Regions from separate parts of the Pseudarthrobacter sp. 1C304 genome, predicted to be linked through region 1. Evidence: predicted binding sites of a transcription regulator. Region 1 holds the regulator's gene; each other region holds the start of a gene.

Evidence for each region. Region 1 encodes LexA, which represses DNA repair genes until DNA is damaged. Its sites were predicted from a motif close to TCGAACANNTGTTCGA; they were not measured.
Region 2: a site for LexA is predicted at 1,726-1,741, ahead of ACTWQD_RS08510 (DUF6504 family protein). Genes of this name have one in related genera too.
Region 3: a site for LexA is predicted at 3,470-3,485, ahead of ruvA (Holliday junction branch migration protein RuvA). Genes of this name have one in related genera too.
Region 4: a site for LexA is predicted at 2,760-2,775, ahead of ACTWQD_RS17950 (Rv2578c family radical SAM protein). Genes of this name have one in related genera too.

Annotation. Positions count from the first base shown of each region.
Region 1 covers NZ_JBQQCH010000004.1:3,731-8,847, forward strand. Annotated here, with positions in the region: gene hisH (imidazole glycerol phosphate synthase subunit HisH) at 1-373, opposite strand, end outside; gene hisB (imidazoleglycerol-phosphate dehydratase HisB) at 370-996, opposite strand; gene ACTWQD_RS09460 (histidinol-phosphate transaminase) at 1,061-2,179, opposite strand; gene ACTWQD_RS09465 (LysM peptidoglycan-binding domain-containing protein) at 2,236-2,562, opposite strand; gene lexA (transcriptional repressor LexA) at 3,072-3,821, shown strand; gene ACTWQD_RS09475 (ATP-dependent DNA helicase) at 3,899-5,117, opposite strand, start outside.
Region 2 covers NZ_JBQQCH010000003.1:217,258-222,374, forward strand. Annotated here, with positions in the region: partial or broken gene ACTWQD_RS08505 (DNA polymerase III subunit alpha) at 1-1,313, opposite strand, end outside; gene ACTWQD_RS08510 (DUF6504 family protein) at 1,310-1,654, opposite strand; gene ACTWQD_RS08515 (hypothetical protein) at 1,823-2,209, shown strand; gene ACTWQD_RS08520 (chorismate mutase) at 2,220-2,546, opposite strand; gene ACTWQD_RS08525 (VOC family protein) at 2,561-2,983, shown strand; gene ACTWQD_RS08530 (SOS response-associated peptidase) at 3,228-3,974, opposite strand; gene ACTWQD_RS08535 (NADP-dependent oxidoreductase) at 4,041-4,967, opposite strand.
Region 3 covers NZ_JBQQCH010000003.1:199,523-204,639, reverse strand. Annotated here, with positions in the region: gene ACTWQD_RS08455 (MurT ligase domain-containing protein) at 1-1,286, opposite strand, end outside; gene pdxT (pyridoxal 5'-phosphate synthase glutaminase subunit PdxT) at 1,379-2,080, shown strand; gene ACTWQD_RS08445 (YebC/PmpR family DNA-binding transcriptional regulator) at 2,084-2,839, shown strand; gene ruvC (crossover junction endodeoxyribonuclease RuvC) at 2,836-3,432, shown strand; gene ruvA (Holliday junction branch migration protein RuvA) at 3,610-4,257, shown strand; gene ruvB (Holliday junction branch migration DNA helicase RuvB) at 4,250-5,117, shown strand, end outside.
Region 4 covers NZ_JBQQCH010000014.1:32,033-37,149, reverse strand. Annotated here, with positions in the region: gene ACTWQD_RS17960 (NAD(P) transhydrogenase subunit alpha) at 1-77, shown strand, start outside; gene ACTWQD_RS17955 (NAD(P)(+) transhydrogenase (Re/Si-specific) subunit beta) at 74-1,447, shown strand; gene ACTWQD_RS17950 (Rv2578c family radical SAM protein) at 1,444-2,751, opposite strand; gene pcp (pyroglutamyl-peptidase I) at 2,923-3,564, shown strand; gene ACTWQD_RS17940 (SIMPL domain-containing protein) at 3,588-4,226, opposite strand; gene ACTWQD_RS17935 (hypothetical protein) at 4,223-4,687, opposite strand; gene pheS (phenylalanine--tRNA ligase subunit alpha) at 4,918-5,117, shown strand, end outside.

The DNA.
Region 1 (5,117 bases):
CTTCGGCTTCGGTGCCGTGCTCGACGCCGGCCTCGAAGAGGACCTGAAGGCCAACGCAGATGGCAAGGACCGGCCGGCCGCCGGCGACGCGGCGGCCGATCATGCGGATGCCGTCAACAGCTTTGAGCTCGCGCATCACCGTCTCGAACGCACCGACGCCAGGAACCACGAGGCCGTCGGCGTTGAGCACGTCCTCGGGCTTGGAACTGAGGATCACCTCGGCGCCGGCGCGCTCCAGGGCACGGACGGCGGAGCGGACGTTGCCGGAGCCGTAGTCAAGCACGGTGACGGTGGGCTTGCCCTCGGGCGAGGCCGGCTTCCGGGCTGCGTCCGGGTTGATGATGGCGCCGTCCTTCAGCACCTTGCCGGTCACAGCGCACCCTTGGTGGAGGGGATGCCCGTGACCCGGGGGTCGGGTTCGACGGCGGCGCGGAGGGCGCGGGCGAAGGCCTTGAACTGGGCCTCGACGATGTGGTGGGGATCCCGTCCGGCGGTGACGTTCATGTGCAGGCAGATCCCGGCGTGCAGGGTGATGGCCTCGAAGACGTGTCGGGTCAGGGACCCGGTGAAGTGGCCGCCGATCAGGTGGTATTCCTGGCCTGCGGGCTCGCCGCCGTGCACGAGGTAGGGCCGGCCAGAAACATCGACGACGGCGTGGGCGAGGGCCTCATCGAGGGGTACCGTGGCTTCGCCGAACCGGCGGATGCCGGCCTTGTTCCCGAGGGCGGTGCGCAGCACCTCACCAAAGGTGATAGCGACGTCCTCGACCGTATGGTGGACATCGATGTGCGTGTCGCCGGTGGCCTTGACCGTCATGTCGATCAGCGAGTGCTTGCTCAACGCCGTGAGCATGTGGTCGTAGAACGGCACCGACGTGCTGATGTCCGAGACGCCCGTGCCGTCCAGGTCGATCTCGACCAGTACGGATGACTCGCTGGTGGTCCGTTCCATGCGTGCGGTCCGGCCCTGGGCAGCGGCTGCTCCGGTGTTGCTCATGTGGGTGTCCTTTGGCTGACGGCGGGGCCCGGCCTTCCGGCCGGGTGGATGTCCTGGGTTAAGTCTAGGCGGGCTGCACAGCGCGGCCAGCCAGGATCCGCTCGAGCGCTTCGAGGAAAGCTGTGGTTTCCGTCTCAGTACCAGCGGTGACGCGAAGGTGCCCGGGGATGCCCACGTCCCGGATCAGCACACCGGCGTTGAGCAGTTCCTGCCAGACCTCGTGCGGGTTGTCCAGGCCGCCAAAGAAGACGTAGTTCGAATCCGAGGCGGCCGGCTTGAGGCCCATGCGCAGCAGCTCGGTCACGATCCTGTCCCGCTGCCGCTTGATGTCCTCGACGTCGGCCATCAGCGCCGTCCGGTGGTGCAGTGCGGCCAGCGCCGTCGCCTGGGTGATGGCGGACAGGTGGTACGGCAGTCGGACCAGGCGCAGCGCATCGGTGACCTCCGGGGCTGCGGCCATGTAGCCGACGCGGGCCCCGGCCAGTGCGAAGGCTTTGCTCATGGTCCGCGAGACGATGAGGCGCTCCCGGCCGGGCAGCAGCGTCAGTGCACTGGGCGTGCCGTCATGGGCAAACTCGTGGTACGCCTCGTCCACGATCACAATGGTCTGGCTCGCTTCGCCGGCCTCGTAGACGGCCTCGACGACGTCCAGGCCAAGGCCGGTGCCGGTGGGGTTGTTCGGGGAGCACAGGAACACGATGTTCGGCTGGAGCTCGCGGACCTGGCGGGCGGCCGATTCGGCACTCAGTCCGTAGTCGGCGGCGCGGGTTCCGGTGATGTACGCGGTGTCCGTGCCGGAGGCCAGCAGCGGGTACATGGAGTATGTGGGAGGGAACCCGAGGGCGGTGCGGCCAGGACCGCCGAAAGCCTGGAGGATCTGCTGGAGCACCTCGTTGGAGCCGTTCGCGGCCCAGATGTTGTCCGGCCCCAGGCCGTGCCCCAGATACTCGGCCAGGGCCTCGCGGAGCTCCGTGAATTCGCGGTCCGGGTAGCGGTTCAGTCCCACTGCGGCGGCGGCGACCGCCTCGGAGATGGCGGCGCGCACATCGGCGGGGACGCCGTGGGTGTTCTCGTTGACATTGAGCAGGATGGGGACGTCCAGCTGGGGCGCCCCGTACGGGGTCAGGCCCCGGAGATTCGTCCGGAGGGGAAGTCGGTTCAGGCGCTCTAGCTGGTCAGTCACTCCACCAGTTTAAGTGAGATCCCGGCGGCGGCCGAAACTGTGACGGGTGGGCGGCCCTACCCGGCGGGGATGAAGAGCGCCTGGCCGGGCACCACGCGGGCTGCCTCAAGGTTGTTCAGCTGGACGATGTCGGCGACGACGTCGCGGGGGTCGCGCTCGGGGGCCACGGTCTCCGCGATGGCCCACAGCGACTCACCGGGCTGCACGGTGACCGTCACCGTCGGCGTGGGTGACAGCTCGGACGCCGACTCCGCGGCCTTGGCCGGGGCGTTGAAGAAGCCGCTGAACGAAAGCACCAGGGCGGCCAGCAGGATCAGGGGAACACCGATGAAGACAAACCGCCCGCGCCTGGTCAGCCGGAGCGGCGCCTGCCGCGGCTTCACCGTCCCGGCAGGGCCGGCACTGGTAGAACCGCCCCCGGCAGAACCGCGGCCGGCCGGACCACCTGCAGGCTGGCCGTAGGCGCCGGAAGCGTCGCGGCCGAAAGTATCGTGAAACGCACTTGTTGCTGACATGAACTGAGCCCTCCTGGACCATTGTGTGCCGTCCGGCGTACTCCACTTACCGCCGCCAACCGGCCTAACCTTCGAACAAACAACCGAACGTTATGCGGTGCCCGCCGTACTTTCGAATAGAACACATGTTCGAACACCGCCTTTTCAGTTTTAGCACTTATTGACGAACATTGTCGAGACTCGCTAGAACAAATGTTTGAAAAAGCCGTGTGGCTGGCCTACGTTTGGATCAAGGATTCCGACCAAAGGTTTGGATCAGGTTTCGATCAAAGAACAACCACTTCTGCAGTTGATCAGCAGGGTCTGACATTTCAGGCCGGAGGTTCCCGGCAGCAGCAGCCACGGCCGCCGGGTGGAACGGAAAGGCGTTGGCGAACATGGCAGCACAAGCCACTGGCGGCAGGGCCTCCCAGCGGGGTCCGCAGGCCGCCCGGCCACCCAAGAGCCTCACCGTCCGGCAAAAGAAGATCCTCGAGACCATCCAGCGCTCCGTCACGGACAACGGGTACCCGCCGTCCATGCGCGAGATCGGCGACACCGTGGGCCTGGCGAGCCTGTCCAGCGTGACGCACCAGCTGTCGCAGCTCGAAAAGCTCGGCTACCTGCGACGCGACCCCAAGCGCCCCCGCGCCATGGAAGTGCTGATGCCGCTCACCCTGGAGGAGGGCCCCGCGAAGATCGCAGGCGCCGAGAAGCCGGGCGGCCTGCGCACCGTCGGCGGCCTGTCCGTCTCGGAGCTGACCAGCGCCACGGACACCGCCATGGTCCCGCTGGTGGGCCGGATCGCGGCCGGCGGGCCGATCCTCGCCGACCAGGTCGTTGAGGACGTGATGCCGCTGCCGCGCCAGCTGGTGGGCCACGGCGAGCTGTTTATGCTCCAGGTCGCGGGCGACTCGATGATCGACGCCGCGATCTGCGACGGCGACTGGGTGGTGGTGCGCCGCCAGGGCGATGCCGTCAACGGTGACATCGTGGCCGCACTGCTGGACGACGAGGCCACCGTCAAGACGTTCCGCCAGCGCGACGGCCACACCTGGCTGCTGCCGCAGAACACGCAGTACGAGCCCATCCTCGGCGACCACGCCGTCATCATGGGCAAAGTGGTCTCGGTGCTGCGCTCCCTCTAGGACCCGCCAGCCGGTACCCCACCGGCTGCGTAGAAGGGCCCCGCCGGCATCCGGCGGGGCCCTTCGCGTTCCCCGGACTATGTGGCGGGCTGGCCTGACTCCTTCGCGAGCCGTTCCAGGGCCGCGAGGGCCACCGCGGGGTCGGTGGTGGGCCAGAACGGCGGCAGGGCAGCGCGGAGGAAGCCCCCGTAACGTTCGGTGGACAGCCGTGAATCCAGCACCGCCACCACTCCCCTGTCCGTCGTGGTGCGGATCAGCCGGCCGGCGCCCTGGGCGAGGCGGATGGCCGCGTGGGTGGCCGAGACACTCATAAAGCCGTTGCCGCCCGCCTGGGCCACCGCGCGGGAGCGGGCCGTCATCAGGGGGTCGTCGGGCCGCGGAAACGGAATGCGGTCGATGACAACAAGCCGGCACGAGGTCCCCGGCACGTCCACACCCTGCCACAGCGACATGGTGCCGAAGAGGCAGGTGTCCGGTTCGTCGGCGAACTGTTTCACCAGCGCCGTCATGGTCGACTCGCCCTGGCAGAGGATGCTCAGGCCCAGCCGCGGCCGCAGGGCCTCGGCGGCGTCCTCGGCCGCGCGGCGGGAGGAGAAGAGGCACAGTGCCCCGCCGCCGGAGGCCCGGATCAGCTTCTCCAGCTCATCGAGCGCCTCCGGGGACGTGCCGCGGCCGGGCTTGGGGAGGTGTTTGGCCACGTACAGGATGCCCTGCTTGGGGTACTCGAACGGCGAGCCGACGTCCACCCCGGTCCAGCTCGGCGCACCGGGTCCCACCAGGCCGAGTCCGCCGGCGGCGGGTTCGAAGGCTGAGCCGATGGCCAGCGTGGCCGAGGTCAGGATGACGGTGTGGTCCGCGAAGAGCCCCTCGCGGAGCCGGCCGGCCACACTGAGCGGGGCGATGTTGATCAGGGCTGGGGCCGTTTCGTCCGGCTGGGAGTAGCCCAGCTGCGGGTCGAAGGTGCTGTTCCGGGAGAACCAGACCACTTCGCGGTTTTCGCGTGCGGCGAGGAGCCGTTCGCAGAGTTCCAGGATCACCATGAGGCGGGAGCGCGCGAGCTGGCGGCCGCCGTCGGCCGTGGTGGCGCTGTCCCCCTTGGAGTCGGACAGTGCCGCGCGGCAGGCGTCCCGCAGCTGGTCCACGCAGTCCAGCTGTTCGCTGTTCAGGCCGTTGGGCATCAGCCCGCTGGGGACTCCGGCCACGGCCAGTTCAAGGTTGGCGGCGGCGTTGTTCAGCGCATCCACGGTGATGCCCGTGTGCTTCCGCGCCCCGGACGCGGCGGCGTGCACCATCGCG
Region 2 (5,117 bases), on a different contig from region 1:
GCTTTCGACGTCGATGTCGATGTCCGGCAGCGTGGCGCGGTCCCGGGACAGGAAGCGTTCGAAGATGAGGTCGTGCTGCAGCGGGTTCACCTGGCTGACGTCGATCAGGTAGTTGACCAGGCTGGAGGCCCCGGAGCCGCGGGCCGCGGCCCGGACTCCCATGTCCTGGATCATGCGGGAGACCTCGGCCACGGTCAGGAAGTACGCGGCGAAGCCCAGGCTGTCGATGATCCGCAGTTCGTGTTCCAGCCGCGAGCGCAGCTCCCCGGCGGGTTTGCCCGTGATCCCGGGGAACCGCCTGCTGATGCCTGCCTCGCAGCGCAGGGTGAGCTCAACGAGGGCGTCTCCGGCAATGCCTATCACGGAGGCTTCCGGCACCACCGGCTGCTTCCATCCCATGTCCGTGACCGGGTCCATCCGGCAGCGGTCCGCGAGCGCCTCGGTCTGCGCCATCAGGCTTTTGAGGTCGGCGGCGCCGTATCCGGCGGCGTGCATGATCTCCTTGCCGAGCTGGAGCATCTGGCCGGCGGATTTGAGCCAGCCCTGCCCGTTGGGCTGCAGCAGCGGCGCGGCGGAAAGTTCGGGCAGCGATTTGAGGGTGCGGGCGGAGTCCAGCACATCCGCGGTGGCCGCACCGTCCTCGGCGACATAGCGCACGGCGTTGCTCAGCACTGCGGGTACCCCGTGCTCGGCGGCGAGCTTGAGCATCCGCACCGCGTGGGCGGTGCTGAGCGGCTCCCCGGGGGGGCTGAGCTGGCTGACCACCTCAGCGGCGATGGTTCCGGCGGGCATGGCGTCCAGCCAGCGTTTGAACAGGGTGCGGGGGCGCAGGTAGCGCCGACCTCCCATGGCCCGTCCGGCGTCGGAGTCCGGCCCGATCAGCACGGTCAGCACTGGCTTGAGGGTTTCCGGGTGCAGGGCGCGGGATGCCAGCTCTGCCCGGGTCACAGCCACAGGCACCGCTCCCCCCGCCTTGCCCGTGGTGCGGGCATGCGCATCGGAGATCAGCCGGCACAGCGCACGGTAGCCGGCGCCGTCGTTGTGGCCGTGGGCGAGCACGACGACGCGTCCCCCCACCTGGGTGCGGAGGTCACCGTCGTCGTCCAGGACCGCCAGGTCCACCCCGACCACCGGATCCACCCCTCGGCCATGCAGGCTTTCAGGTGCTTGACAGTGCCGTAGAGGCCGTCGCGGTCGGTGCAGGCGAGGGCCGTGGCCCCGTCCGCGGCCGCCGCGGCAGCCAGCTCCTCCGGCCAGGACACCCCGTAGTGGGCGCTGAAGGCTGTGGAGACATGGAGATGGGTGAAGCTCATGCTGATTCCGGCTCCCGCACGGAAACCAGGGCGTCGTGGATGCGCAGCAGGCGCCAGCGCCCGCTGGCCATATGCCGGGTGAGGTCCAGGGTGAAGGTCCCGGCGTCGGCAGTATCCGCCCTGCCCCCTTGGATTTGCACTTGCACCCGCCAGATCTCATGGTCCACGAGCCCCGGCCCGCTCCCCAGGGGCGCCCGCTGCTCTTCGGCCCACCACTGGCGCCGTTCGAACCAGCGGACCGGTTCGGCGCAGACTGTGTAGGCGCGGCCGGCCCAGGTCAGCTCCCGGGGCTCGCCGGAGGGTGTGCAGAGGACATCCACCCCCTCGCTGAACATGCCCATCACGCCTCCCGGACCACACCATCTGCACCCCCGCCTGCGCTCAGGCCGGAACCCAGCCAGTCGGAAGTTATTCGAAGATATCTTCGAATAACTCCAGTCTACGACGGTGCCGGGACAAAACCTAGATCAGGGGTGGACGGACGCTGGCACAGGTAGCAGGATTGAGCCATGAGCTCCCATAACGCACTCCTGAAGCACGTAAGCATCGCCGCCGAGGACGCATCCTTGGTGGCGAAGTTCGATATTGACGGGAATATCCCCGGCCAGGGTGCCTATGTGGTGGGGCTCGTCGCGGCAACCCCGGACCATTCCCATCAGCGGCGAATGGGGATCGAGTTCATGAACGGGGAGGCCGTCTCCTTCTACTGCTTCAGCCATGACGGCACGGAGGAGAACTTTGACCTCAAGGGCGTGGAACATTCCGGCAACACCATTACCGGGTATTTCCCGCTCAGCACCGTCATGGGCCTGGCGAAGGGGCACCTCATGACAGCGTTCAGCGACTGCGACGGCCGCGAGTACCAGGCGAATGTCCCGGTGGAGGAAGCCCTCTAGGCGGCGGGGCCTAGGAGCTGGCTTTGTAGACTTCCAGCTCGAGCGTGATGAAAGCATCGATCATGGCCCGGTAGGTTTTTTCCACGAGGTCGACGTCGATGTCCTTCTGTTCCGCCGTGGCGCGGACGTGCTCGATAACCCGTTCCACACGGCCGGGGGCCCGCACCTCGGCGCTGTCCGACTTGAGGGTTCCGGCGATCCGGATCAGGCGCTCGCGGCGTCCGATCAGGGACACGATCTGCTCGTCCACCTCGTCAACAGCCACCCGCACGGCAGCAAGCTGTTCCCGGTCGGCCTTGGCAGCTTTATCGTCTTCGTGATTTGTGGACATGTCCATGACAGTATCGAAAGATGCAGCCACGAGTCGATTTAATTTCACTGGGTGTCCGCAGCGTTGACGCCTCCCGCAGCTTCTATGTCGACGGCCTGGGCTGGCCCGTCCACCGGGAAGTCCGGGGCGAGGTCCTGTTCATCCAGGCCAACCACGGCCTCATCCTCTCCCTGTGGGATGCCGGGCAGATGCAGGCCGAAGCCGCCACCGATCCCCCCGCCGGGGTCCCCTCCATCACAATCAGCCACAACCTGGGCAGCGCGGCGGAGGTCGACTGGGTGATGGCGGAGGCCGAGTCCGCCGGAGCGCAGATAGTCGCCGCCCCGAAGACCCAGCCCTGGGGCGGCTACACCGGCTACTTTGCCGATCCCGACGGCTACCGCTGGGAAGTCGCCTTCAATCCCACCTGGGCGGTCGACGGCGCCGGGCACGTCACGCTGTAACCCGCGCGAGGGGACGCGGCGCAGGCCGGCGCCCCTGCATCCCCAGCCTGCCGCCCCGGCCAAGGGCACTAAGACCCTGTTGGCCTGCTCCCCGGGATTACTAACGTGACATGGAGCACACGGCGGCACGCCTATTCGAGCCGGTGTGCGGTCAGCGGGAAAGCAGCAGTGGTGCCGGCGTGCGTCGGCGGCACCACGCAGCTTCCGCCACCGCCAGCAGCGCCCTCCCGGCTGGAAGGCCAGGCTAGAACAGGCTCCCCACCGGCTTAATGAGCTCCGGGGAGTCGTTCTTCACGTTCCCGACAGCGGTTCCGACGGCGTCGATGGTCCAGCCTTCCGCGACATCGTGCGCGCCGGCCCGGACCAGGTCCACCAGTCCGGCGGCGTCGTCGGCGTGGGGGTCCAGCCACGCCTGCATGGTGGCCCGGTCCATCGGCAGCGGCACCCGGTCGTGCAGGGCCGTGAGCTCGGCCAGCATGCCGCCGGCATAACCCTCCGGCGGCGAGTCGGTGGTCAGGATGGACGTGGACAGCAGCCAGCGCTCCGGGTCGTCCTCCGCCTTGGAGTGGTCCCTCCACCATTCATAGAGGCCGGCGAAGGCGATCGGGCGGCCGTCCTTGGGGTGGACGTAGTAGGGCTGCTTGCCCCGGCCCTCACCCTTCCATTCGTAATAGCCGTCAGCGGGGACGGCGCAGCGCCGGGCGCGGGTGGCCTTCCGGAACGCCGGTTTCTCCAGCACGCTCTCGCTGCGGGCGTTGATCATCTTGGAACCGATCCGCGGGTCCTTGGCCCACGACGGAACCAGGCCCCACCGCGCAAGGTGCAGCTGCCGGACCTGTTCCCCGTCCACCAGCCGCTCCAGCAGGATCGGCACGTCCGCCGTCGGCGCCACATTCCACGACGGCGGAATCGCGATCTCCTCCTCGAGCCCGGCGTCGAACTCAGCGAGCAGGTCCCCGACGGCCCGGGCCATGACGTAGCGTCCACACATGGCTCCAGCATGCCACCCGGTGCACCCGCGGGCCAGCGGCGGCCGCACTCCGGCCGCCGCCGCGGATCATGCGCCGTCGACCGAAACCACGATCTTGCCGCGGGTGTGTCCGTCCATGTTGAGCCGGAAGGCCTCCGCAGCCTGCTCCAGCGGGAAGGTCCGGGCGATCTCGACCCGGATGTTGTGCTCATCGACCAGCCCGGCGAGCGCCTGCAGGTCGGCGGCCACGGGGTTCACCCACATCCAGGTGCCCCCGTGCTCCTCCACCTCGCTGTCGGCAATGGACGCGTGCCTGCCGTCCGCCGCCAGGACGGCCAGAGTGGCTTCGAGGTTCCCGCCTGCGAAGTCCGCCACAACCTCGACGCCGCCGGGGCGCAGGGCGCGCACCCGCTCCGCGAGGCCTTCGCCATAGCTGACCGGTTCAGCGCCGAGCGAGCGCAGGAAGTCGTGGTTCTTTTCCGAGGCGGTCGCAATTACCCGGGCACCGAGCGCCGTGGCGATCTGGATCCCCAGGGAGCCCACACCGCCGGCACCGCCATGGATCAGCACGGTCTCACCCGGAGCCAGGCCCAGACGGGTGAGCACCTGGTAGGCCGTCAGCCCGGCCAGGGGAAGGCCGGCGGATTCGTCCCACCCAAGGGAGGCGGGTTTCCGGGCCAGCAGCCGCTCCGGCAGTGCAATGTATTCGGCAAAGCTTCCCCCGTGGACGTAGTCCTTCCGGCCATAGGCGATCACCTCGTCGCCGGGGCTGAACTGCGGCGCATCGATCCCGACGGATTCGACCACCCCGGCCACATCCCATCCGGGGATTGCCGGGAACTGCAGGTCCATGACCTGGTCCAGGTAGCCGGCCATGATTTTCCAGTCGACCGGGTTCACCGCGGCCGCCTTGACTTTCACCAGGACCATGCCCGGGCCGACCTTGGGCAGCGGCTGCTCCGTGACTTCCAGGACGTCGGGGCTGCCGTATTCGCTGTACGTTATGGCTTTCATACAGGCAAGAACCGGGAGTTCCGGGACACTATTCCCCGCTGCCCGTACAGCACTGGTGGCTGTGCGGGAATAGCGGCCCGCGGGTTACGGTTATTGAGAGTGACGTATGAATTGTGCCGGCGGCTTCTGCCGGCAACGGCGCCGGCAGCG
Region 3 (5,117 bases), on a different contig from region 1:
GACAGCTCGCGGCGGATCGCCAGCATGGCTGTGTAGGTGCAGAAAATCCGCTTCGGCTTGTCCCGTGCGCCGCTGATGAAGGCCGCCAGGGCCGGAGCGATCTCGGTGTCCACGGCCCCGATCGCCACGTCGTCATACTGCAGGCGGAGCGCCATGTCGTAGGCGCGGGAGCCGCTCAGCTGGTCCACGCCGCCGTCGCGGAGGGTGTCGAACTCAACATCCCACAGCCAGGACATGTCGCGGCCGTCGGCATAGTTGTCATTAATCGCGATCATCGTGGCGTAGCCGGCCGCCGGGAAGGACTTCAGACCCAGCCGGAAGCCGCTGGGATTCTTCACCAGCACCAGGTCCAGCGGCAGGCCGTCGACCACCAGGCTCTCGCCGCGGCCGAACGCCGGCGCCACCTGGGACAGCGCCTCCAGGAGCCCGGCGTTGTCCGCGCCTGTTTGTCCGGTCCCCGCGTCCTTGACCGCAATCGCCCGGGCCAGGGTCAGCGCGGCGGCGGCGTTGAAAATGTTGTACACGCCCCGGAGCTTCATCGCCGTCGTTGCCGTGACGCCGTCGTACTCAAAGTCGGCGTCCGCCGCGCCCACCCGGCGCAGCACGACGTCGGCGTGCGGCTTCGCGGGCGCCGCCGGCACCGGGCTGCCGGGGGCGGCGCGCAGCTCGTCGTCGTTCGGGAAGGTGCTCAGCAGCGAATCGTCCAGGCCGAAGTAACGGACCTCGGGGCCGGCGGCGGTGGCAGGGTTGAGCGTTTCCGCGATTCGGGCGACGCGCGGGTCCTCCCGGTTCAGGACCACGGTGCCCGTGGTCTTCGACGCAATGTGCTGCAGCAGCTGCGCCGTCTTATCGATCTCGCCGAAACGGTCCAGCTGGTCCCGGAGGACGTTGAGCAGCAGGCAGTAGCGTGGCGGCACCTGGTTCACGAAATGCACCGCGTGGGCCTCGTCCAGCTCCAGGACGGCGACGTCGGCGTCCAGCCGGCCGCGCCAGTCCACCTCGCCGAGCAAGGCCGCGGCCACGCCGCGGGTGAAGTTGCTGCCGGTCCGGTTTGTGAAGACCTTCAGGCCCTGGCTCTCCAGCAGTTCCACCACCATCTTCGTGGTGGTCGTCTTGCCGTTCGTACCGCTGACGACGGCGACGCCCAGCGGCAGCGTCGACAGTGTCCTCCGCATGAATCCGGGATCGATTTTTTCGACCACCAGCCCGGGAAGGGCCGAGCCTCCGCCCCTGAGCCGGGAGACCCGGCGAACGAACTTTCCGAGCGGAACGCTGAAGTAAAGCATGGTTTGTAATATATCCCAGCGGCGGCATGCAAGCCCGCCGGGCAGGGGCCCGGCATGCCTCACGGAGGGGCCGGGAGCACTATGCTGTTCGGATGACCAACCCCTCTTCCACGCCTGAATCCCGCGTGGGCTCAGGCCTGCGGATCGGCGTCCTGGCCCTCCAGGGTGACTTCCGCGAACACCTGCACGCGGTGGAAGACGCCGGCGCCACCGGCGTCGGCGTCCGCCGGCCGGCCGAACTCGACGGCCTGGACGGCCTCATTATTCCCGGCGGCGAATCAACCACCATCGACAAGCTCTCCCGGGCGTTCGGACTCCGCGACCCCCTGCGCCGCGGCATCCGTGACGGGCTGCCGGTCTACGGCTCCTGCGCCGGGATGATCCTCCTCGCAGACCAGATCACGGACCCCGCCAGGGACCTCGACGGCAACCCGCAGCAGACGTTCGGCGGCCTCGACATCACGGTGCGCCGCAATGCGTTCGGCCGGCAGCGCGAGTCCTTCGAAACGGACCTCGACTTCAAGGGCCTCGATTTCAGCGCCACCGGCAACGGTGTGGCACCCGTCCATGCGGTCTTCATCCGCGGACCATGGGTGGAGCGCGTCGGCGACGGCGTGGAGGTCCTCGCCGAAGTGGAGCCTTCCAAGGCATCCCACCCTGAGGCCCTGGCCGGGACGGCTAGAATTGTTGCTGTGCGTTCCGGAAAGCTGCTCGCCACCTCCTTCCACCCGGAAGTGACAGGGGAGAAGCGCGTGCATGAATTGTTTATTCGAATGATCAGAGGAGAAGCGTAAAGCATGTCAGGCCACTCCAAATGGGCGACGACCAAGCACAAGAAGGCCATCCTCGATAGCCGACGGGCAAAGTCGTTCGCCAAGCTGATCAAGAACATCGAAGTCGCCGCGCGCATGGGCGGCCCGGACCTCGCCGGCAACCCCAGCCTGGAACTCGCCGTCACCAAGGCCAAGAAGACGTCGGTCCCGGCCGACAACATCGACCGCGCCATCAAGCGCGGCGCCGGCCTCACCGGCGAAGTTGTTGACTACACGGAGATCATGTACGAATGCCGTGGGCCGCAGGGCTCGGCGCTGCTGATCGAGTGCCTCACGGACAACAAGAACCGGGCAGCCTCCGAGGTGCGCCTCGCCATCTCCCGCAACGGCGGCACCATCGCCGATCCCGGATCGGTCAGCTACCTGTTCTCCCGCAAGGGCGTGGTGTCGCTGCCGAAGAACGGCCTCAGCGAGGACGACGTCCTCATGGCCGTGCTCGACGCGGGCGCGGAGGAAGTCAAGGACAACGGCGACAGCTTCGAAATCCACTCCGAGCCGACCGACCTGCAGGCCATCCGCGAGGCGCTCAAGGAAGCCGGGATCGAGTACGACACCGACGAAGCCGAATTCGTGCCCTCCATGCAGGTGCCGCTGGATGTCGATGCCGCCAAGAAGTTCATGAAGCTGGTGGACGCCCTCGAAGAGCTCGACGACGTCCAGAACGTCTACAGCAACGCCGACCTCAGCGACGAAGTGCAGGCCGCACTGGAAGCAGAGTGACCCTTCGCGTCCTCGGCGTCGATCCGGGCCTCACCCGCTGCGGGATCGGCGTCGTGGACGTCGAGAAGAACCGACGTGCCACCATGGTGGCGTTCGGCGTCGTCGGTACCTCACCCGAGGAAAGCCTGGACCAGCGGCTCCTGGTCATCGCCACCTCGATCGACGACTGGCTGGACCGGCACGAACCCGACGTCCTCGCCGTCGAACGCGTCTTCTCGCAGCTGAACGTCAGCACCGTCATGGGCGTGGCGCAGGCGTCCGGCGTGGTGATCGCCGCCGCCGCGCGGCGCGGCATCCCGGTGGCACTGCACACGCCGTCGGAGGTTAAGGCCGCAGTCACCGGCAGCGGGACCTCCAACAAGGACGCCGTCACGAAGCTGGTCACCAAAATCCTTCGGCTCGACGCCCCGCCCCGGCCCGCAGACGCCGCCGACGCCCTCGCGCTGGCCATCACCCACGCCTGGCGGGCCGGCAGTGGCGCCTCCAGCACGTCCGCCACGCGGGCAGGCCTGCCGGCGCCGGGCGGGCAGTCCCTGACCCCCGCCCAGCGCGCCTGGGCGGACGCGGAAGCCAAAGCGCGGCGTGCCCGCTGAATATCCGCCGGTGCCGCCGCAGGGCTTGGTAGGGTATTCGTAGATATGTTCGGATAGCCGGTTGGGCCGGCACCGTTTATATAGACACCGTATATATAAACACCGTTTAAATAGACACTGTTTTAGATAGCTGTCTCAAATAGACACTGTTTTCAGTTGAATTGTCAGGAGCCCGGCTTGATCAGTTTTCTCCGCGGAACCGTTGCGCACGTCGGCCTGTCCTCCGCAGTGATCGACCTCAACGGCGCCGGCATGAGCGTCAACGCCACGCCGCAGACCCTCAGCAGGCTCCGCACCGGCGAAGAGGGCAAACTCTTCACGTCCCTGATCGTGCGGGAGGACTCCCTCACCCTTTTCGGGTTCGGCACAGATGATGAGCGCGAGGTCTTCGACGTCCTGCTGAGCGTCAGCGGGGTGGGACCCCGGCTGGCGCTGGCAGTCCTGGCGGTCCACGAGCCCGAGGCCATCCGCGTCGCCGCGCACTCCGGCGACGGGAAGGCCTTCACCAAGGTTCCCGGCATCGGGCCCAAGGTGGCCGGCCGGATTGTGCTGGAACTCGCCGGCAAGCTGGTGCCGCACGGTACCCCCGCCGGCACCGCGGCGCCGGAGGCATCCGCCGAGGCGGTCTGGAAGCCGCAGGTGGTTGCCGCCATGACCAGCCTTGGCTGGTCCGAGAAGGACGCCACGTCCAGCATCGACAAATCCCTCGCCGATTCACCGGGTCTGGCCGAGAAGGGCAATGTCGCCGAGATCCTGCGGGCCACGCTGCGCTGGCTGGGCCAGGACGGCGCCCGTGCCGGGAACAGGATAGGCGCCCGTGGCTGAGCCGTCCCTGGTCGGCGGGGGAGAGGAGCCGGAGGAGCGGGTTATCGAAGCCGCGCTCCGGCCCAAGAGCCTGCACGACTTCGTCGGCCAGCACCGGGTCCGGAAGCAGCTGTCCCTCGTCCTCGAGGCTTCCCGCATGCGCGGCCGCAGCGCCGACCATGTGCTGCTCTCCGGCCCGCCCGGCCTGGGAAAGACCACGCTGTCCATGATTATTGCGGCGGAGATGAATGCCCCGCTGCGGATCAGCAGCGGGCCCGCCATCCAGCATGCCGGGGACCTCGCGGCCATCCTGTCCTCCCTTTCCGAAGGTGAGGTCCTCTTCCTCGACGAGATCCACCGCATGTCCCGCCCGGCCGAGGAAATGCTCTACATGGCGATGGAGGACTTCCGGGTCGACATCGTGGTCGGCAAAGGCGCCGGGGCCACGGCCATCCCGCTTGAGCTGCCGCCGTTTACGCTGGTCGGTGCCACAACGCGCGCGGGCCTGCTGCCCGGGCCCCTCCGGGACCGCTTCGGCTTCACCGGACACCTCGAGTTCTATGCCGTGGCCGAACTGGAACTCGTGCTCCGGCGGTCCGCCGGCCTCCTGGACCTCAAGGTCAACTCCGCCGGGTTCAGCGAAATCGCGGGCCGCTCCCGCGGCACGCCCCGCATCGCCAACCGGCTTCTGCGCCGGGTCCGCGACTGGGCGCTGGTGCACGGGATCGAGCAGATCGACGCCAGGGCCGCGTCCGCAGCGCTGGACATGTATGAGGTGGACAAACGGGGCCTGGACCGGCTGGACCGCGCGGTACTCGATGCCCTCATCACCAAGTTCGGCGGCGGTCCTGTCGGCCTGTCCACCCTGGCCATCGCCGTCG
Region 4 (5,117 bases), on a different contig from region 1:
CCGACCGGATGCTTGAGATGTTCGGCGGCCGCAAGCGTGCCCGGCCCCGGACGGATGCGCGGGAGGACGGGACATGAGCATCCTCGGCCCCGGCTGGACCGCGCTGCTCTACCTTGTGGCGTCCGTCTGCTTCATCCTCGCGCTGAAGGGGCTGAGTTCGCCGCGGACTGCCCGGCGGGGCAACGCCATCGGAGCCGCCGGTGCCCTCGTGGCCGTGGCAACAGTGTTTCTCTCCGCGGAACTGGAGAATATCCCGCTGATCCTGGCCGCGATCGCCCTGGGCTCCGCCGTGGCAGTACCCGTGGCGCGGCGGGTGCAGATGACCCAGATGCCGCAGCTGGTGGCGCTGTTCAACGGTGTGGGCGGCGGAGCCGCCGCCCTCGTGGCGGTGCTGGAGCTCGGCCACACGGCGGATCCCTGGGTGCGGCTGGCCGTCGTCTTCACCATGCTGGTCGGGGCCGTGTCCTTTGCCGGCTCGGCCGTCACGGTCGGGAAGCTGCAGGAACTCATCAGCACCCGCCCCCTGCTTTTTCCCGGCATGCCGGTGGTGATGGGCGTTGTGGTGCTGGGGGCGGTCACCGCCGGTGCCGTTGTGGTCCTCACCGGGTCAGCCGGCTGGGCGCTGGCCCTGCTGGTGCTCGGCCTGGCGGGCGGAGTCCTGCTGGTGCTCCCGGTCGGCGGGGCCGACGTGCCGATCGTGATCTCGCTGCTGAATGCCTTCACCGGCCTCGCGGTCGCGGCCTCCGGCGTGGTGCTGGGGAACGTGCTGCTGGTGGTTGCCGGAACGCTGGTCGGGGCCAGCGGCACCATCCTGACCAAGGTGATGGCCTCCGCAATGGGCCGCGGGGTGGCGGGCATCATGTTTGGCGCCTTCCGGGGCGGCTCCACGGCCGGATCAACCGCCCAGAGCGACCGGCCGGTCCGTTCCTCGTCCCCCGAGGACGTCGCTGTGCAGCTCGGCTATGCGCAGCGCGTGGTCATTGTTCCCGGTTACGGGTTGGCCGTGGCGCAGGGCCAGCACACCATTGCCGAGCTCGCCACGGCCCTGACGGCCCGCGGCGTGGACGTGGTGTTTGCCATCCACCCGGTGGCCGGGCGCATGCCAGGCCATATGAACGTCCTCCTCGCGGAGGCCAACGTGCCCTATGAAGCGCTGAAGGAGCTTGAGGAAGCCAACCCGGAGTTCCCCACCACCGACGTGGTGCTCGTGGTGGGCGCCAACGATGTGGTCAATCCGGCCGCAAAAAGCACGCCCGGGGCGCCGATCTACGGGATGCCCATCCTCGAGGTGGCCCAGGCCGGGCAGGTGGTATTCCTCAAACGGTCCATGCGTCCGGGTTTCGCCGGGATCGACAACGAGCTGCTGTTCGACCCGAAGACCACGCTCCTCTTCGGCGACGCCAAGGACTCGCTCACCCGGGTACTGGGCGCCGTGAAGGCGCTCTAGAAGAGGGTGGGCTGCGCGGCCGCTGCTGTTTCGCGCGCCGCGCTGTGAAAGGCGGCCGGTTCGGGGATGCTGCCGGCGGGGTACTGCGCTTCCTCGTCCCGGGGGTCAAGGCTGCCGTGGTCCGTGTTGCCGTGGTCCGTGTTGCCGTGGCCCGTATTGTTGTGGTCACTCGCCGGTTCAAAGCTGCCGGGGTGATCGTTGACGTCGCGGTGGCTGAAACCATGGGATCCGGAAAAGCCGTGCCGGGCCTTGAAATACCGGATGCGCCCGGCGAGCCAGTCCCGGTACTCCTTGGAGGCGTAGGACCCCGTGCCGTACAGCCGCCGGTACTTGCCGGCGAGCTGCGGGTGCTCCCTGGCAATCCACTGCATAAACCACTCCCGGGTTCCGGGCTTGAGGTAAAGCGCTCCTGCGGTGACTCCGGTGGCTCCCGCCGCGGCCAGGGCGCCGAAAAGAGCATCGAGCGCCTCGTCGCTGTCGGACAGCCACGGCAGGATGGGCATGGCCATCACCCCGCAGGGCAGCCCTGCCTCCCGGAGCCGGGTGATGAGCTTCAGCCGGGCGCGGGGACCGGGCGTTCCGGGCTCCACGGCTTCGGAGAGGCTCTCGTTCGTCATGGCCAGCGAGATCCCCACGCCGACAGGGACCTGGGCAGCGGCGTGTTTCAGGAGCGGAATGTCCCGGGCCAGCAGCGTGCCCTTGGTCAGGATGGACAGGGGAGTGCCGGAATCAGCCAGGGCGCCGATGATGCCGGGCATGAGCCGGTACCGGCCCTCGGCCCGCTGGTAGGGGTCCGTGTTGGTGCCCAGGGCCACGTGCTGCCGCTGCCAGGAGGGCTTGGCGAGTTCCCGGCGGAGGACCTCCGCGGCGTTGATCTTCACCACCACCTGGCTGTCAAAGTCCAGTCCGGCGTCGAAGTCGAGGTAGGTATGGCTCTTCCGGGCGAAGCAGTAGACGCAGGCATGGCTGCAGCCGCGGTACGGGTTGATGGTCCACTCGAACGGCATCCGCGAACCGGCCGCCACTTTGTTGAGCACCGATTTGGCGGTGACCTCGTGGAAAGTGACGCCGGCAAACTCGGGGGTGGAAACGGACCGCACCAGCCCTATCAGGGGCAGCAGCGCATCGGCAGCCGGGGGCTGGGTGCGCCCTGCCGTCGTCGCGGGCAGTCCGGGGCCGGAGGTTCCGCCGCCTTCGGCCGCGTCAATAGGCGTCCCGCCGTTCGGGGTTCCGTCAATAGGCGCCCCGCCGGTGGGGCCGGAATCTCCGGGCGCTGGCTTCAGTGCTTGTGCGTCCCATCTCATCGCTCCATTCGAATATATGTTCGAGTCAAAGTCAAGGGCGGCGCGGGCTCATTCCTGGGGGTGCGGCCCGCGCGCCCGGGCAGCATCGCAGTCCAGTGTCGCCGCCAGTGACCGATCCATGCCGCCTGCCGGGCAGCCGCGGGCGCCGGGGGGCGTTGCTAGGCTGGGGCGATGATTCTCCTGACAGGGTTCGAGCCGTTCGGCGGCCACAGCACCAATCCGTCCTGGCTGGCCGCGCAGGAGGCCGCGGTCCGGTTGCGGGCAGAGGGCTTCGAGGCGCAGGCCGTGGAGTTGCCCTGCGTGTTCGGGGAAGCCATCCGCGTGCTGGAAAGTGCGCTGGAGCAGCACCGTCCCGGGCTGGTGATCTGCGCAGGCCAGGCCGGCGGCAGGCCCCGGATCTCGCTGGAACGGGTGGCGATCAACTGCGACGACGCACGGATTCCGGACAATGCCGGCAACGCACCGGTGGACCAGCCGGTGGTCCACGGGGGACCGGCGGCGTATTTCAGCACCCTTCCGGTGAAAGCGGCGCTCGCGGCCCTCACGGCGGCTGATATCCCCGCCGAGGTGTCCCAGACGGCGGGCACCTACGTCTGCAACCACGTCTTCTACGGATTGATGCACGCCCTGCGGCTTCGGCCCGGCACCCGGGGAGGCTTTGTCCACGTGCCCTACGAGCCGGGCCAGCTGCCGCCGGGTAGTTCGGCTCCGGCGCTGCCGCTGGAGCAGCAGGCCGAGGCGCTCGCCGTCGTCGCCCGTACTGCTTCGGCGACCACCGCGGACCTCAGGATCGCCGCCGGAGCGACGCACTAGCGGAGATCTGCCGGCCGGCGTCCTCAGCCGAGCAGTTCCCAGACAACGTTGATGGTGGCGCTGATGCTGGCTTCGCCCGCCTCCACGGTCAAGGATTCGACGGCGGCGGCCCGCTGCATCTTCGCCACCGGGATCGGGGCCGGGTAGCCCGTCTGCTGCGTCAGGGACACCACCTTGCCGAGTGTGGCGCCGGCAAGGGACGCGAAGTGCCCGGCAGACGTGAGCGCGTCCTGCCAGGCGGCCTCGCGGGCGCGGGCGGTGACGGCCGCGGGATCGGCGAAGCCCAGCTCCAGCCCGTTGAGCCTGACGTCGTTGCCGCCGGCCTCGACGGCGGCGGCGATGACCGCGGATGAGGACTGCAGGTCCCTGATCCGGACGCTCAGCGCGCTGGACGCGACGTATCCCGTCACCACCTGGCCCCGCCCCTCCTGCCAGTTCACCTCCGCGCGGACGTTAAGGCCCGACGTCGTGATGTCCGGGTCCGCCACACCGTGGCCCCGGAGCACCGCCGCGATGGCCGCGGAGACGCGGCCCGCCTCGCCGTAAGCTGCCCCGACATCCTCCCGGCGGCATTCAACGCCGATGGAAAGGGTCAGCAGGTCCGGCGCGGCTTCCGCACTGCCGGAACCGGTGACGGAGATGGTCCTGGCGTCGTCATTCATGGTGTGCCTCGTTCTGCTCGGGGAATGCCGGCAGCGTCCGGCCGGTCATGGCGGGCCCGCCTGGGCTCGGGGTAGCCGCCGGCCTGCAGCCCGGCGTGCCGTTCGAAGAAGTTCCAGGAGCCCGGGTTGCCGGTACGGGCCAGGGACCAGCCGGCGGCGAGGAAATACAGTGGCAGGAAGGGCAGTCCAAGGCACCAGGCGTACTGCGTGCAGTGGCGCTCCTCGTGGCCCAGCAGCACAGGGTTGTTCGCGGCTTCCGCGGGCCCGGCGCGGAAAATCACCACGTTGCCGACAGTGAAGGCCCCGGCGAAGGGCAGCCGCCAGCGGTACCCGGTGGCAATCAGCAGTCCCCGGGGGCCACGCTGCACGGGGGCGCGGGCACAGCCGGCCAGCAGCAACCCCAACGGAGTTGTTGCGTTCAGTACGTTGGCCACCTGCCGCAGCCGCTGTCCCGGCGTCATGAGGCCATGCTAGCCCGGGACCCGCCCGCGGGACACGAATCCGCGGCCCGCTGCACGCCTGCCCTGGGTGGGCCGTCACGTTCAGGCAGGTGGGCCCGTTCAACTAGACTGGAGGCGAGTGCCCGCCGCAGCTGTTTTGGCGAGCCCTGTCCTTTGCCGACGCGCCGGTCCTGCATCCCTGATGGTCCCGTGCCCGTCGGCATGAACCGACTCGTAGCTAAGAACAGTAGATGACTGAAACTTTGCCGGGCGCAGGCGTCCCGAATCCCCTGGATGAAGCCGCCATCACCGCCGCCGTAGACCAGGCCGTAGCCGCCATTGCCGCCGCTTCCACGCTCGACGAACTCAAGGCCGTGCGGCTCGCGCACACCGGCGAGAAGTCCGCGCTGAGCCTCGCCAACCGTGAGATCGGCGGGCTGCCGAAAGACCA